DNA from 2 places in the Brevundimonas sp. 'scallop' genome. Region 2 is predicted to be linked to the other one. Evidence: riboswitches for the same ligand, from Rfam matches in the RefSeq annotation. Region 2 holds a riboswitch; the other holds the start of a gene.

Region 1 (7,650 bases), 1.3 Mb from region 2:
GATCAGGGCGACCAAGGCGAACAGACCAAAGGTCACGGCCGCCGCGCCGAGCGGCGTCAGCGTCAGGCTGAGCGCATAGAAGATGGCCACGCCCAGGAAGACGACGGCCAGAAACGCACTGGCGGCGACGACAGCCGTCGCCACCAGTTTTTTGACGATGCCCTTGAACATCAGCGACGGCGGCCGGCCAGCAGCATGCCGAGGATGACGCCGACGCCGAGCGCCACAGCGGTCGATTGCAGCGGACGCTCCTGCACGCGCTCGACGACATAGCGTTGCGCCTCATCGAAGCGTTCGGCCGCGTCGTCGTAATATTCGCGACCCTTAACGCGGGCCTCGTCGTAATAGCTGCGGGCCTGCTCGCGGACTTCGTCGCTCTTGGCGCGCAGCTTGGCTTCGGCCTCGGCGGCCTTGTCGCGCAGGCGTTGGGTCTCTTCGCGGGCGCCGGTCTTCAGATCCTCCTTGAGGGTCTTCAGGTCGGCCTTGATATCTTCTCGGGCCTTGGTGGTGGCCATGGTGCGCGCTCCGTTGAAAGCTTGGCGGTAGAATAGAGAACCCCGTGTTGCAACGCCACATGCGCAACGAGGTTCCTTTAGTTGGGTCGGGCGTGCGCCTCTCGCCACGGGCTTTTCGCCGCACTAGAACGGTCGCCATGACCCAATGGCTGTTCGCGCCCCGCCCCGCCCCCTCCTTGCCGATCGTCGGATCGGACCAGCGTTTCCCCGTTCGCCGCATCCTGTGCGTGGGCCAAAACTACGCCGCCCATGCGCGCGAAATGGGGTCGGACCCCGACAAGCAGACGCCCTTCTTCTTCACCAAGCCGGGCGACGCCATCATCTCGGACGGCGCAAACCCATCCTATCCGTCTGCGACCGCGAACCTGCACTACGAGGCCGAACTGGTCGCCGCGATCGGGCCGGGCAAGGATGGCGGCGTCGCCATCGTCGGCTGGGCCGTCGGCTGCGACCTGACCCGTCGTGATCTTCAGGCCGAGGCCAAAAAGGCCGGCCGCCCCTGGGACGCCGCCAAGGGGTTCGATCAGTCCGCGCCCTGCGGCCCCATCACCTTGGGCGACCTGCCTTCGCCCGACGGCGCCATTCGCCTGAGCGTCAATGGCGAAACCAAACAGGACAGCGTCCTGAACGACATGATCCTGAACCCCGACCGGATCGTCGCGGCGGCCGCCGCCCTGTGGTCGCTGCAACCCGGCGACCTGATCTTCACCGGCACGCCGTCCGGCGTCGGTCCGGTCAAGCCGGGCGACCGCGTCGTTGTCACCATCGATGGCCTGGAGACGCTCAGCTTCGAGGTGCAGTCGTGATCCTGCACGGCTACTGGCGCTCGGGCGCCAGCTACCGCGTTCGCATCGCTCTGAATCTCAAGGGGATCGGCTACGAAAACGCCGCTCACGACCTGCGCAAGGGCGAACAGAAGACGCCCGACTATGTGGCGCTGAACCCGCAGGGTATGGTCCCCGCCCTTCAGGACGGCGATTTGGTCCTGACCCAGAGCCCGGCCATTCTGGAATGGCTGGAGGAAACCCGCCCCGACCCGGCCCTGCTGCCGAAGGGGGCGAACGACCGGGCGACCGTGCGCGCCATGGCCGCGCTGATCGGCTGCGACATTCACCCGCTGAACAATCTGCGCGTGTTGAAGGCCATCCGGTCTGAGTTCAACGCCGATCAGGCCGCCGTGGACGCTTGGGCGGCCCGGTGGATCGCGCCGGGCTTCGACGCGCTGGAGGCTCTGATCGCACGCCACGGGGCCGGCTGGAGCTTCGGCGACGCCCCGACCCTGGTCGATTGTTATTTGATTCCGCAGATGTATTCGGCGCGGCGCTTCAACATGGACCTATCGCCCTGGCCGCGTCTGCTGGCGGTCGAACAGACCGCCTTGGCTCACCCCGCCTTCGCCTCGGCCCACCCGGACTTGCAGCCTGACGCCGACGCCTGATTTTCGCCTCAGTGCGCATATCAGCGGTGGATAAGTAGGGTTCGCTTAAGGTCTCGCTCAGCGTCCCTTAAGCATTGGCGATCATAGTGTCGGGCGTGTCGTATTCCCCCGCCACACCTTCGGCGTCGTCGCCCATCCATCGCCTGGCCCTCGCCGTGGTGACCGAGCCCGAGCGCGCGCCCGGCGCCTTCATGAGCGCGCCTTCCGGCGCCCGCGAAGAAGCCATGCGTTTTCTGCTGCAAACCGGAGCCGACGCCGGGGTCAAGCTGATCGCCACCCGGCCCGAGGGCGACGGCGAACGCCTGCTGGGTCAGGCCTGGCCCTTCCCCTCGCCTTTCCAGGTTACGGTCCGCACCGTGCCGCTCAGCGAAGGTCTGGACCGGGTCGAGGCCCGCGCTCGTCGTTCGCTGGAGCGGATGGGCCTGCCGCGCGGCGATGTTCTGCTGATTTCCAACGCCGCCGATCTGGCCGGCGCCGAGGGCCGCGCCCTGTGGGATCGCGCCCGCAGCCTCAAGGATCGCGGCCTGTTCCGCCGCATCGGTTTCTGCGCCACGATCGAGGACGGTCCCGCGCTTCTGGCGCGCCGTCTGGAAGCCGATGTGGTCCAGGTGCCGTGCAGCCTGCTGGATCAGCGCGCGGCCCAGGACGGCGTTCTGGAAGCCATCGCCGACACGGGCGCCTCGGTTCATCTGTCTTCGGTCTTCGCTGGCGGCCTGCTGTTCGCCGGCGGCGACGATCTGCCCGCCGAACTGGCCAGTCATGCCCAGGCCTTGTCGCGCACGCGCCGGCGTCTGGCCGAGCAGCGCTGCGATCCGATGCAGGCGGCTCTGGGGTACGCCCTGGCCCTGCCTGGCGTCGACAAGGTCGTGGCCAGCGTCGCCTCCGCCGCCGAACTGCGCGCCATCCTGGCCGCCGCCCACGCCCCCTGTCCCAATCTGGACTGGGCGGCCCTGGCGCTCGAGGCGCCGGCGGCCTTCACCGCCGACGCCCGCGCCCGGATCAGTAGCGCAGCCTGATCCCGACATAGCCGGACCGTCCCGGCTCGCCGTATCCAAACACCTGCTGATAGTGTTCGTCGCCCAGGTTTTCGATCCGCGCCGTCAGGGTGACCTTGTCGGTCAGTTCATAGGCCGCGTTCAGATTGGCGGTGACGAAGCCGTCGCGCGCCACGGTCGAGAAGCCGCCGCTGTCGTCCTGATCGCCTTCCGCCCGCACCGTCAGCGCGCCGGACAGACGGTCGCCCGTCCAGCCCAGGGTCGCCGAACCGGCGTGTTCCGGCACGCGCAGCAGGCGCGCGCCCGTCGTGCGGTCCGTCGCGTCGGTCCAGGCATAGGCCAGCGTCAGGTCGATGCCGCCGCCCAGCAGGGCGCGGCCTTCCAGCTCGAACCCGTCCGAACGCGTCCTGGCGACGTTGATGTAGCGACCGGCCGAATAGGTGATCTGGTCTTCGACGTTCAGGCGATAGAGGGTCGCCCGCCCATCGAACCGACCGTCGGCCGAGGCCCAGCCCAGGGCGATCTCGACGCTGTCGGCCGTTTCCGGCTTCAGCTCGGGATAGGGCCGAGGCGCAAAGCAGAAGTCGCAGACCGCCTGGCTGACCGTCGGCGACTTGAAGCCCGTGCCGTAGGCGCCCGACAGGATGAAACCCCCGGCCAGATCATAGGCCGCCGACACCCGCCCCGTCGTCTTGGAGCCGAAATCGTCGGTGTCGTCGTAACGCAATCCGCCGGTCAGGTTCAGCGCGCCGACATCGTACTGGGCCACGCCGAACACCGAGGTGATCGACAGGTCGCGCGACAGGCCCGACGACAGGGCCGCCGAGGCCTCGTTCCGCTCGACGCCGAACGCATAGTCGATGTCCTGCGCCTGGCCGTTCGCCTGCCAGCGATAAGCCTGACGGTCGCCGGTGAAGGTGGAGCCGAAGCCGCCGCTGACCGAGCTGCGATCCAGGTCCGACGCCGAGACGCTGAACTGATGCGTCAGGCCGAACGCCTTGGCCGTCACGCGGCCAAAGCCCGACCATTGCTCGCTTTCCTGGGTGTCGGCGGTGTCGGCCAGAATAAAGTTCGGCGCCGGGAAGCCGTCGATATCGGCCTTGGACTTGTTCCAGCGCACCGATCCATCGACCTTGACCGCATCGGACAGGACATATCGCCCCTTGGCGCCGAGCGTCGTGCTGCGGAAGCCGTCGGCTTCCGTGTTGCCGTCCGCCTCGTCCGCCGCCGAAATCCCGTCGGTGTCGAAGCGCGAGGCATAGGCGCTGAAGGCGTAGGTCTCGTTGGCGACGCCCGTCGACACGCGGCCCCGCACGGTGTGGAAGCTGCCGGCCTCGGCCTCGGCGCGCAGGCCGTCGATCTCTTGCGTCGTGAAGGAAATCACCCCGCCGATGGCGTCGGATCCCCACAGCGACGACTGCGGCCCGCTGAGCACTTCGATCCGCGCAATATCGGCCAGTTCGAAGCTGGAGAAGTCATAGGCTCCGTTCGGCTCGGCCGCATCGTTGACCGGCGCGCCGTCGACTAGGACCAGGGTCTTACCCGGCGTCGCGCCGCGCATCCGCACCTGGGCTACACCGCCAAAGGCGCCCGAACGCGTCACCGACAGACCCGGCACATCGGCCAGGATGTCGGCGGCGAAGATCGCGCCGCGCTGTTCGATGGTCTTGGCGTCGATGACGCGGGCGCCGGGCGTGTCGCCGACGATGGCCGGGATGCGGGTGGCGGTGACGATCACCTCGTCCAGCTGGGTCGCGTCCTCGGCAAAGGCAGGCGCGGCGAAGGTGACCGCAATCGCGGCCGTCGAGAGAAGAATGGAACGCTTCATTGAGCGATACCCCCGTGTTCGGTCCCGCGAATGCGCGCGAGAGACCGTCATGAGCGAACCGACCCGCCAGACCGCTTAGGGGTCTGGACGGCGCAAGGTCGGGTCGCTTCCACGGAGAAACCGCGCTGCTGTCTGGTCCCGGACAGAAGCGAGCGACGTCGGCGGCCAGGTCTCCTGGCTTGCGGGTCGTAAACCGCCGTCCTCGCCTTCCCAGTTTCCCAGTGGCGCCGGGATCGAAACCCCGGACGGACGACGCTCTCGCCGCCTACAGTTGCGGGCACAGCCACGGCGTCACACCGTGTTCCCTTAACCGCCTGGCGCGGTCTATCGCAATGGCGACAAGACTGTGCAAGGGCCGTTCAACGGCCTTGAGCCGCCGGGCGCGATCCGTCACCCTGTGGCCACATGAACGCGCCCGCCAAATTCCCCGATAATGGGCATCCCCCGGAAATCGCCGCCTCGCTGGAAGGCGCGACGCCGTTCATGGCGCAATATCTGACGGCCAAGGCGGGCCAGCCGGACGCCATCCTGTTCTTCCGCATGGGTGACTTCTACGAGCTGTTCTTCAAGGACGCCGAGGTCGCGGCGGCGGCGCTCGGCATCACCCTGACCAAGCGGGGCAAGCATCAGGGCGAGGACATTCCGATGGCCGGCGTGCCGGTCCATGCGATGGAGGGCTATCTCGCCCGCCTGATCCGCATCGGCCACAAGGTCGCCATCTGCGAACAGCTGGAAGACCCGGCGGAGGCCAAGAAGCGCGGCGGCAAGGCCGTGGTGCATCGCGGCGTGGTCCGGGTTGTCACCCCCGGCACCCTGACCGAAGACAGCCTGCTGGACGCGCGCGGCGCCAATCGTCTGGCGGCGGTCGCGGTGCGTAAAGGTCGGGCGGCCGTCGCCGTGGCCGAACTGTCGTCGGGCGCGGTCGACAGCGTCGCCTGCGCCATCGAGGATCTGGGCGCGGCCCTGGCCGCCTTCCGCCCGTCCGAAGTCCTGGTCACCGACCGGATGTATTCGGACGAGGCGACGCGTGACGCCCTGGACGGCTCGGGCGGCGTGGTCCAGGCGCTGGCCGGCGCCATCGCCGAACCCCAGGCCGCGCGCGCCCGCGTCGAGCGGCTGTACGGCGTCTCGGCGCTCGACGGCTTCGGCGCTTTCGAGGAGGCCGAGGTTTCGGCGCTGGGTCTGATCGCCGCCTATCTGGAGACGACCCAGGCCGGCAAGGTCCCTGCCCTGGCCCCGCCGCGGCGTCTTGGCGAAAGCGGCTTTCTGGCCATTGATCCGGCGACCCGCGCCAGCCTTGAGATCGACCGCACCCAGCGCGGCGAGCGCGAGGGCAGCCTGCTGGCCTGCATCGACCGCAGCGTCACCTCGGGCGGCGCCCGGGCCCTGGCCGAACGCATCGCCCGGCCCTTGCGCGATCCGCTGGCCATCAACGAACAGCTCGACGCTGTCGAATGGCTGCTGGAGCGCCGCGACCTGCGCCGCGACCTCCGTGACGCGCTGAAGGCCTCCTCCGACATCGCCCGCGCCGTCGGACGATTGGCGCTGGGTCGGGGCGGCCCGCGCGACCTGGCCGCCGTGCGCACCGGCCTGTCGATCGCCGAGGGCGTCGCCGGGCTTTTCGTGGGCCAGGTCGATCCTCTGACCGGCCAGCCGCGCCGCATCGCCTCGGCGCTGGACCGCCTAACCCTGTCGCCCGACGTCTCGCGGTTGAAGGCCGACCTGATCGACGGCCTGGTGGACGAGCCGTCCCATCTGGCGCGCGACGGCGGCTATGTGCGCCCCGACTATCGCCCCGAACTGGACGCCGCCCGCACCCTGCGCGACGACAGCCGCCGCGTCGTCGCCGATCTGGAGGCCCGCGCCGTCGCCGAGTCCGGCGTGCCGTTCAAGATCAAGCACAACGCCGTGCTGGGCTATTTCCTCGAAACCAGCGCCAAGGCGGCCGAAGCCTTGCTCCGCGCCGGGCCCGACAGCCCTTTCATCCATCGCCAGACCCTGGCGGCCCAGGTCCGCTTCACCACCGTCGAACTGTCGGAGCTGGACGCCAAGATCAGCCAGGCCGGCCACCGCGCCTTGGCTATCGAAGGCGAGACCTTCGAGGGCTGGCGACGCGAGGCCGCCCGCCTGGCCCAGCCTCTGCAGGCCGTCGCCGAGGCGCTCGCCGAACTGGACGCCCATGCCGCCCTCGCCGAATGGGCCCAGGAAGTCGGCGCGACCCGCCCGATCGTGGACGACACCCTGACCTTCTGCGTCGAGGCCGGCCGCCATCCCGTTGTGGAGGCGGCGGTCAAGGCGGGCGGGGATCCCTACACCCCCAACAACGCCCGGCTGGACGGGTCGGGCCAGGACGGATCGCGCCTGGCCATCGTCACCGGCCCGAACATGGCCGGTAAATCGACCTTCCTGCGCCAGAACGCGCTTCTGGTGATCCTGGCCCAGGCCGGCGCCTTCGTGCCGGCCCGCTCGATGCGGCTGGGCGTGGTGGACCGGCTGTTCAGCCGCGTCGGGGCCGGCGACGACCTGGCCCGCGGCCGCTCCACCTTCATGATGGAGATGGTCGAGACCGCCGCCATCCTGACCCAAGCCACGCCGCAAAGCTTCGTCGTTCTGGACGAGATCGGGCGCGGCACCGCCACCTACGATGGCCTGGCCATCGCCTGGGCCACGGCCGAGGCCCTGCACGAGACCAATCGCGCCCGCACCCTGTTCGCCACCCATTATCACGAGTTGGCCCAGCTGGAGACGCGGCTGGACCACGTCTGCAACCTGTCCATGGTCGCGCGCGAGTGGAATGGCGAACTGGTCTTCCTGCACGAAGCGGCGCCCGGCGCGGCCGATCGCTCCTACGGCGTCCAAGTCGCGAAACTGGCC
Region 2 (7,650 bases):
TCCTCGATCCGCGGCACGACCACGAAACTCTGCCCTCCCCGCGCCTTCTCGCGCATCAGCGACAGGCGAACCGCCCCGGCGTCGAACGGGCTCATGAAGGTTCGGATTGGCCGACGTCGCGCAGGCGGACTGGCGATCAGGCTGACGTCCTGAATGCCGACCATGGCGCTTTGAAGAGTCCTCGGGATGGGGGTGGCCGACATCGACAACAGATGCGGCGCCTTCTCTGCCAAGGCAGATTTCATCTGCGCGCCGAAGCGGTGTTCCTCATCGATGATGACAAGCCCAAGACTGGAAAACGCTAACCCTTTCGACGCCAGCGCCTGCGTGCCCACCACGACGCGCATGGAGCCGTCCGCCAGCCCTGCCTTGACCGCCCGCGCCTCCGCGCTGTCTGCGGCGCGCGACAGGTGGCCGATTTGAATGTCAGTATCCTTGAACCGTCTCTTGAAGACCTCGAAATGCTGACGCGCCAGGACGGTGGTCGGGGCGACGACGATGACCTGTTTGCCGGCAAGGGCCACGGCCGCCGCAGCGCGCAGGGCGACCTCGGTCTTGCCGAAACCGACATCACCGCAGACGAGCCGGTTCATGGGCTTGCCGGATCCCAGGTCCGACAGGACCGCCTCGATGGCGCGCGCCTGATCGGCCGTTTCGGGGAAGGCGAACCCGGCGGCGAACCGGGCCAGCGCCTGACGCGGCGCGGCGATCGGCTCGGTCCTCAGCGCTGCGCGCGCTTCGGCCCGGGCGGACAAGGCCGCTGCGGCCTCGTCGATCTGCGTGCTGACCTTGGCGCGACGCTTCAGCCATCCCTGTGTATTCAGCCGATCCAGCGACACCGCGTCTGGCTCCGAGCCATAACGCCAGATTTTGCTAAACTCCTCGATCGGCGCGAGAATGGTCCCACCGCCATGATATTCGATGCGCAGAACGTCGCGCTCCACACCATCGGCAGCGAACCGCTCCAACGCCTTCAGGACGCCCAGACCGTGGTCTTCATGGATGACCACATCGTCCAGCCGCAGTTCAGTCTCTCCGAACGCATCGATCGTATCGCCGGATCCTCGCGCGATCCGGCCGCCGAAAATGTCCGAGGGCGTCAGGACGACTAGACCGGCGGCCGCCTGTCGGAAGCCTGTGTCCAGATCGGCGGTTACGACGGCGATCTGCCCGTGCTGCAGAGTCGCGATCGCGCTCCAGCTCTCCAGCACCACGGGCGCATCGATACCGTGTCGGCGCAGCAGGCGCAGAATGATCCTGTGCTCATGAGGCAATCCCGTCAGGACGATGCGATCGCCCGCCTCGCGCCGCTCAGCAACGAACTGTTTCAGGGCCCGCCCCGGCGACTTCTCCAGCGCAAAGGCCGGCGTCGGCGCCCAACCCTCGACGCTCAGGGGTTTGGCGCCTTTCAACGCCTGCCGAACGTCCTTTTCCGTCAAATAGAGGCTGCCGGGTTTCGGAGGACGCGCGCCCTCGCTGAACCGCAGGCGCGTGTCATAGGCTTCGGCCACATGCGCGCGAATGCGTTCGAACCGGTCCTCGACGCCCACGTCGGTCAGGATCATCGGCTCGTCGAGGAAATCAAACAGGGTCGTCGACGTCTCAACATCGATCGACGGGCCCGTATCCTGATGATCGGCCTCGTCATCCTCGGAAGACCGGTCACTCCACTCAGCCGCCGGGGTCAGACAGATCGTCTCAATCTCGGCGCCCCGGCGTTGCGATACGGGATCGAAGGCGTGGATCTCGATGATCCGGTCCGCCTCATCCAGGGCGATGCGATAAGGCGTGGCAGACGCGGGCGGGAAGACGTCGACCACCGCGCCAAGCAGAGCGTACTCGCCAGGTTCATCGACCCGCTCATCCGCCGCATAGCCCGAATCTTTCAGAAACGACTCCAAGGCTTCGCGATCCAGCGCTTCGCCCGCCGCTAGCGACAAGCGGGCCTTGATCCGTTCGCGCGACGGCGTCCGTTGCACGATCGCATCGGGCGAGGCGACCAAGAACACAGGCCTTGCGCTGGCTTCGTTCAGGGCGGCTAAGACGGCCATCCGCCGCCCCATGCTTTCTCGCGAAGGCGCGGCGCGGTCGTAGGGCAGGCAGTCCCAGGGCGGCAGAACCATCACCTCGGCGTCCTTCACCATCGGTGAGAGCGCCGCCGCAATCTCATCGGCGCGGCGTTCGCTGGTGGCTATGAACACCACCGCCTGCGATCGCTTTGTTTTCATCTCGGCAAGTCCGGCCGCCACAGCCGCCGCCGGCATCTTCCAACGCTTGCCGTCGTCCTGCTCGGGCGCTGGCCCTCCAACGAGGACCTGTTGGCCCGTGGCGGAAAGATCGGTGTCGGCAGGTGACGATTTCATCCTGGCTCAACCCCAAGGCCGGCCGAGAGTTGCGCCCGGTCTGGTACCCCCCGGTCGTTTCAGCCGTCAGCGCGACGGAACCGCCCTAAAAAAGCAGGTCGCAGGATCTCTTTGTGCGGCGGCTATTTCGGCCGTGGCCGTATCGTACGCATGGCCTAACCCACAACAAAACGATGGAATGCTGTCATCATTCGCGCGTCTCGGACGAACCGGCGAACCAGTCCGCATACGGAGTGTTTCGCACCATGCGCCCATTGACATCCGGTGAGTCGTCGCTCCACCACACGGCCCCCCGCTCGCCCAGTCCCACCTTGGCCTTGTCCACGCTCCGCCGCGATGCGGCCAGGGCATCTGAATCCTTAGCCGCCAAGGCCGTCCGCACCGCCCGGCGCGCCGACATCAGATCATGCACCAGTTCGTCCCTCGCCGCAGCCGACAAGGCAGGATTGGCGCATCGCCAAAGCCGGCCTCGCACCACGAAGTAGCGGACGTCTGGAGTCGTAGGGTATCGGAAAGGCTTCTTCATCGTCGGGACAATGCGCAGCGCGCCCGATGGGCGCCGCCCAGAGGGTTCAAGCCCCTAAGTGATTGAGCTAGCGCGATCTGCGGGCTTGACAGAACCTCCTCGAATTAAGGCGCCTAATCTCCAACAAACCGTCGAGGATTCGTTATCGTTATCAGCGCATAAGCTAGCAACTCGTGCGCTTCGCCCGTGCCTTCGCGCAGCCTCAGTATTGTCGGACGACGAAATTCCCGCGGCGTCTGTGGCAGACCGAGATCAAAAGAGATGCTGTTCACTGTTTGCTGGGCTCGTGCAGCCATGACCCCGGAAAGCTGAACAGCATGAGCGATGGTAGAAGCCGACAGAAGCCATAAGGATATCCTTATGTGTTTCTTGACTTCGGCGCCGGGTGCGCGCCTCATGAACAGGTCGAGGTTCTGCGCGTCGCCTCCCGGCGATGCGGAGCTAAGAGGGAAGCCGGTGTGATGCCGGCGCTGCCCCCGCAACTGTGAGCGGCGAGCCGAAGGTCCATTTCGTGTCACTGACGTCTTCGGACGTTGGGAAGGCCGGGCCCGAAGCCGTGACCCGTGAGCCAGGAGACCTGCCCCGACAGATAACGTCCTCCGGCGGGGTGTCCGGTCAGGTCGCATGAACGCCGCGACGGGACGACTGCGCGCGAGCGGTCGCGCGCCCCTGTCCGCTGTCTCGCCACAGCATCAACGGCAGAGACCATGGCGAGCAGCGACTTCACCTTCAGGATAAAGCGGACTGCGCTCGACGAAGACTATCGTCCCGCCGAGAAGACGCGGATCACCACCAATTTCGCCAACCTTGCGCGAGGCGACAGCCGACGGGACAATCTGCGCAATACTCTGCGGATGATCGACAATCGCTTCAACTCCTTGGCCCACCACGACAATCCGAGGGGCGATCGCTATGCGCTGGAGCTTCAGATCGTCACGGTCGAGATGAGCCTTGGCTCGGAGCGCGACGACGCCTTTCCGCTGATCGAAATCCTCCAGACGACCATCATCGACAAACAGACCGGCGAGCGCATTGACGGGATCGTGGGGAACAACTTCTCTTCCTACGTCCGTGACTACGACTTCAGCGTAGTCCTGCCCGAACACCTGAAGGCGCACCCGAACAGCGGCGTGCCGGACGACTTCGGCGATCTGCACGGCAAGCTGTTCCGGCACTTTCTGGCGTCGCGCGCCTATCGCGACAACTTCGCCAAGGCGCCGGTCATCTGCCTCAGCGTCTCAAGCAACAAGACCTATCATCGCACCGGCTTCGACCATCCCGTGTTGGGCCTGGAATACGCCAACGACGCCTTCTCGCCGACCGACCGGTATTTTGAGAAGATGGGGATGAAGGTTCGCTACTTCATGCCACCGGGCAGCGTGGCGCCGTTCGCCCTGTACCATATCGGCGACCTGACCGGCGGCTACACCGACCTCGAACTGGCCAGCACCATCGCCACGATGGAGACCTTCCAGAAGATCTATCGGCCCGAGATTTACAACGCCAACTCCCCGGCGACCGAGGTGTATCAGCCCAGCCTGAAGGCGCAGGACTATTCGCTGACCCGCATCGTCTACGACCGCGACGAGCGCAGTCGGCTGGCCGTCGAGCAGGGCCGTTTCGTCGAGGAGCGGTTCATCAAGCCGCACCGCGCCCGTCTCGACCAATGGTCGGCCGCCTTCGCCGCCGCCTGATCAGTTTCCAGATTTCAGAGTCTCCTCTCATGAAAACCCTTCTCCCGACCTCGACCGCCGGCAGCCTGCCCAAACCCGTCTGGCTGGCCGAGCCCGAGACGCTCTGGTCGCCCTGGAAGCTGCAGGGCGACGACCTGATTGAGGCCAAGCAGGACGCCCTGCGCCTGTCGCTCGATGATCAGCGCCGGGCCGGCGTCGACATCGTCAGCGACGGCGAACAGACCCGCCAGCATTTCGTCACGACCTTCATCGAACACCTGGACGGCGTCGACTTCGAGAACCGCAAGACCATGCGAATCCGCAATCGCTATGACGCCAGCGTCCCGGTGGTCGTGGGCGCCGTCAGCCGTCCGGAATCGGTCTTCGTCGAGGACGCCAAGTTCCTGCGCGCCCAGACCGACCAGCCGATCAAATGGGCGTTGCCCGGGCCGATGACGATGATCGACACCCTGTATGACGACCATTACGGCAGCCGCGAAAAACTGGCCTGGGAGTTCGCCAAAATCCTCAATGAGGAGGCCCGCGAGCTGGAGGCCGCCGGCGTCGACATCGTCCAGTTCGACGAGCCCGCCTTCAACGTCTTCTTCGACGAGGTGAACGACTGGGGCGTGGCGACCCTGGAAAAGGCGGCAGAGGGACTGAGGTGCGAAACGGCGGTCCACATCTGCTACGGCTACGGCATCAAGGCCAACACCGACTGGAAGAAGACTCTCGGCTCGGAATGGCGGCAGTACGAAGAGGCCTTTCCCAAGCTTCGGACCTCCAGCATCGACATCATTTCGCTCGAAGCCCAGAACGCGCTCGTGCCGATGGATCTGATCGAACTGATCCGGGGCAAGAAGGTGATGGTCGGCGCCATCGATGTCGCAACCGACACGATCGAGACGCCCGAAGAGGTGGCCGACACCCTGCGAAAGGCGCTTCAGTTCGTGGACGCCGACAAACTCTATCCGGCCACCAACTGCGGCATGGCGCCCCTGTCGCGCCGGGTCGCCAACGGCAAGCTGCGCGCCTTGAGCGCCGGCGCCGAGATCGTGCGCGAGGAACTGTCCCGCGACCTCTACTACGGCATGGAGAGGTGCGAGTCGTGAGGGTGCGCCTGATCGACATGGTGTTCCCCGGCGACGCCAACCACCATGGCACCCTGTTCGGCGGGGTTGGTCTGGCCCACCTCGACAAGGTCGCCTTTCTGGCCGCGAGCCGTCACGCGCGACGGGCCGTGGTCACGGCCGGATGCGAGCGGATCGATTTCGCGGCTCCGGCCCGGATCGGCGAGATGGTCGAGGCGGTCGGCCGCGTCGTTCGGATCGGGCGCTCGTCCCTAGGCGTCGAAGTCGAACTACACGCCGAGAGCCTGCTGAGCGGCGAGCGCCGCCTGTGCACGCGCGGAGCCTTCAACATGGTCGCACTGAGGCCGGCGGGCGATGCCCATCCCTTGTCGCCTCTCGATGAGGCAGGCGAGGCGGACGACGGCTGGCTGAGGACCGCAGAGATGGTCTTTCCCGGCACGACCAACCACTACGGCACCCTGTTCGGCGGCGACGCGCTCAGGCTCATGGGCAAGGCGGCCTTCGTCACGGCGACCCGCCATGCGCGCGAAGTCATGGTCATGGCCGCGACCAACCGCATCGACTTCAAGGCCCCAATCGACGGCGGCGACATGGTCGAACTGGCCTCGCGCGTGAAGATGGTCGGGCGAAGCGCCCTCTCGGTCGAGGTGCAACTGTGGGCCGAACGCCTCCTGACAGGAGAAAGGCGACGCTCCGCCACAGCGGAGTTCGTCATGGTGGCGGTCGATGCGGCGGGCAGGCCGAAGGCAATCAAAGGCAGGCGGACTTCAGATGGAGGCTTGGGTGCGATAGATGGTGGTCTTGGGTAGGCAAGAAGCAAACCCAGCTTAGGTCCAAGTAATCGACATCGAGGCGAATTTGGGGATCCAAACGAACGTAGCGCGGGCTGCGATAGCCTCGTGAAACGACCGTCCTGACCGTTCCAGCATCCGTTTTTCCAAATGCGACACCCCATGTTCGGCGGCATCTGATCACGCGCTGACCTCCGACTGCAATAACGGCGAGCTCGATGCTGTGAAGAGAGGAGAAAGGATCAAGATCCGCGCAAGTCGGACGCGCCATGGGCTGGGCTGGCTTAGCTGACAGCACCGACTTAAAGTTCGGACCATGATAAAATCGAACGCGCTCTGGCAGTTCTGGATCGACCGGGGCGGCACCTTCACCGATGTCGTGGCCCGCGCCCCCGACGGCACGCTGCAGACGCGCAAGCTGCTGTCGGTCAATCCCGAGCACTATGCCGATGCGGCCGTGGAGGGCATTCGGCGGAGTCTGGGCGTGCAGAGCGGCCCGTTGCCGGCCGGTCTGGTCGGGGACGTGCGGATGGGCACGACTGTGGCGACCAATGCGCTTCTGGAGCGCAAGGGCGAACCGACGCTCTTGGCCATCACCTCTGGCTTCGGCGACGCCCTCCGGATCGGGTGGCAGGCGCGCCCCGAACTGTTCGTGCGCGAGATCGTGCTGAACGACCAACTGTATGACCGGGTGGTCGAGATCGACGAACGTGTGACGGCGGACGGCCAGATCGACTGGCCGCTGGATGAAGACCGGGCGCGCGCCGACCTGACGGCGGCCCATGCGGCGGGACTGCGCGCCGTCGCCATCGTTTTGGTCCACGGCTGGCGGTTCACCGACCACTAGACGCTGCTGGCGAAAATCGCGCGCGAGGTCGGGTTCGAACAGGTGTCGGTCAGTCATGAGATCGGGGCGCTGATCAAGCTGATCGGGCGTGGCGACACGACGGTCGCCGACGCCTATCTGTCGCCGATCCTGCGCGCCTATGTGGAGCGGGTCGGGTCCGACCTGGGGCCGGACACGCCGCTTCAGTTCATGCAGTCGTCGGGCGGTCTGACAGCCGCCGACGCCTTCCGGGGCAAGGACGCCATCCTGTCGGGACCAGCGGGCGGCGTGGTCGCCATGGCCGAGACGGCCAAGGCGGCAGGCTTTGAGCGGGCCATCGGCTTCGACATGGGCGGCACCTCGACAGACGTGTCCCACTT

Evidence for each region. Region 2 has a riboswitch for cobalamin ahead of E4341_RS12065 (DUF1852 domain-containing protein). Riboswitches for the same ligand answer to the same signal wherever they lie in the genome.
Region 1: another riboswitch for cobalamin. It lies ahead of E4341_RS03315 (TonB-dependent siderophore receptor); the one in region 2 lies ahead of E4341_RS12065 (DUF1852 domain-containing protein).

Annotation. Positions count from the first base shown of each region.
Region 1 is NZ_CP039382.1:680,974-688,623, reverse strand. Features, by position in the region: gene E4341_RS03340 (hypothetical protein) at 1-171, opposite strand, end outside; gene E4341_RS03335 (YqjD family protein) at 171-515, opposite strand; gene E4341_RS03330 (fumarylacetoacetate hydrolase family protein) at 653-1,321, shown strand; gene maiA (maleylacetoacetate isomerase) at 1,318-1,953, shown strand; gene E4341_RS03320 (aldo/keto reductase) at 2,049-2,969, shown strand; gene E4341_RS03315 (TonB-dependent siderophore receptor) at 2,953-4,776, opposite strand; cobalamin riboswitch at 4,923-5,131, opposite strand; gene mutS (DNA mismatch repair protein MutS) at 5,260-7,650, shown strand, end outside.
Region 2 is NZ_CP039382.1:2,411,163-2,418,812, forward strand. Features, by position in the region: gene E4341_RS12055 (DEAD/DEAH box helicase) at 1-2,363, opposite strand, end outside; gene E4341_RS12060 (hypothetical protein) at 2,551-2,775, opposite strand; cobalamin riboswitch at 3,281-3,489, shown strand; gene E4341_RS12065 (DUF1852 domain-containing protein) at 3,597-4,583, shown strand; gene E4341_RS12070 (methionine synthase) at 4,613-5,674, shown strand; gene E4341_RS12075 (acyl-CoA thioesterase) at 5,671-6,462, shown strand; gene E4341_RS15765 (hydantoinase/oxoprolinase N-terminal domain-containing protein) at 6,761-7,291, shown strand; gene E4341_RS15770 (hydantoinase/oxoprolinase family protein) at 7,334-7,650, shown strand, end outside.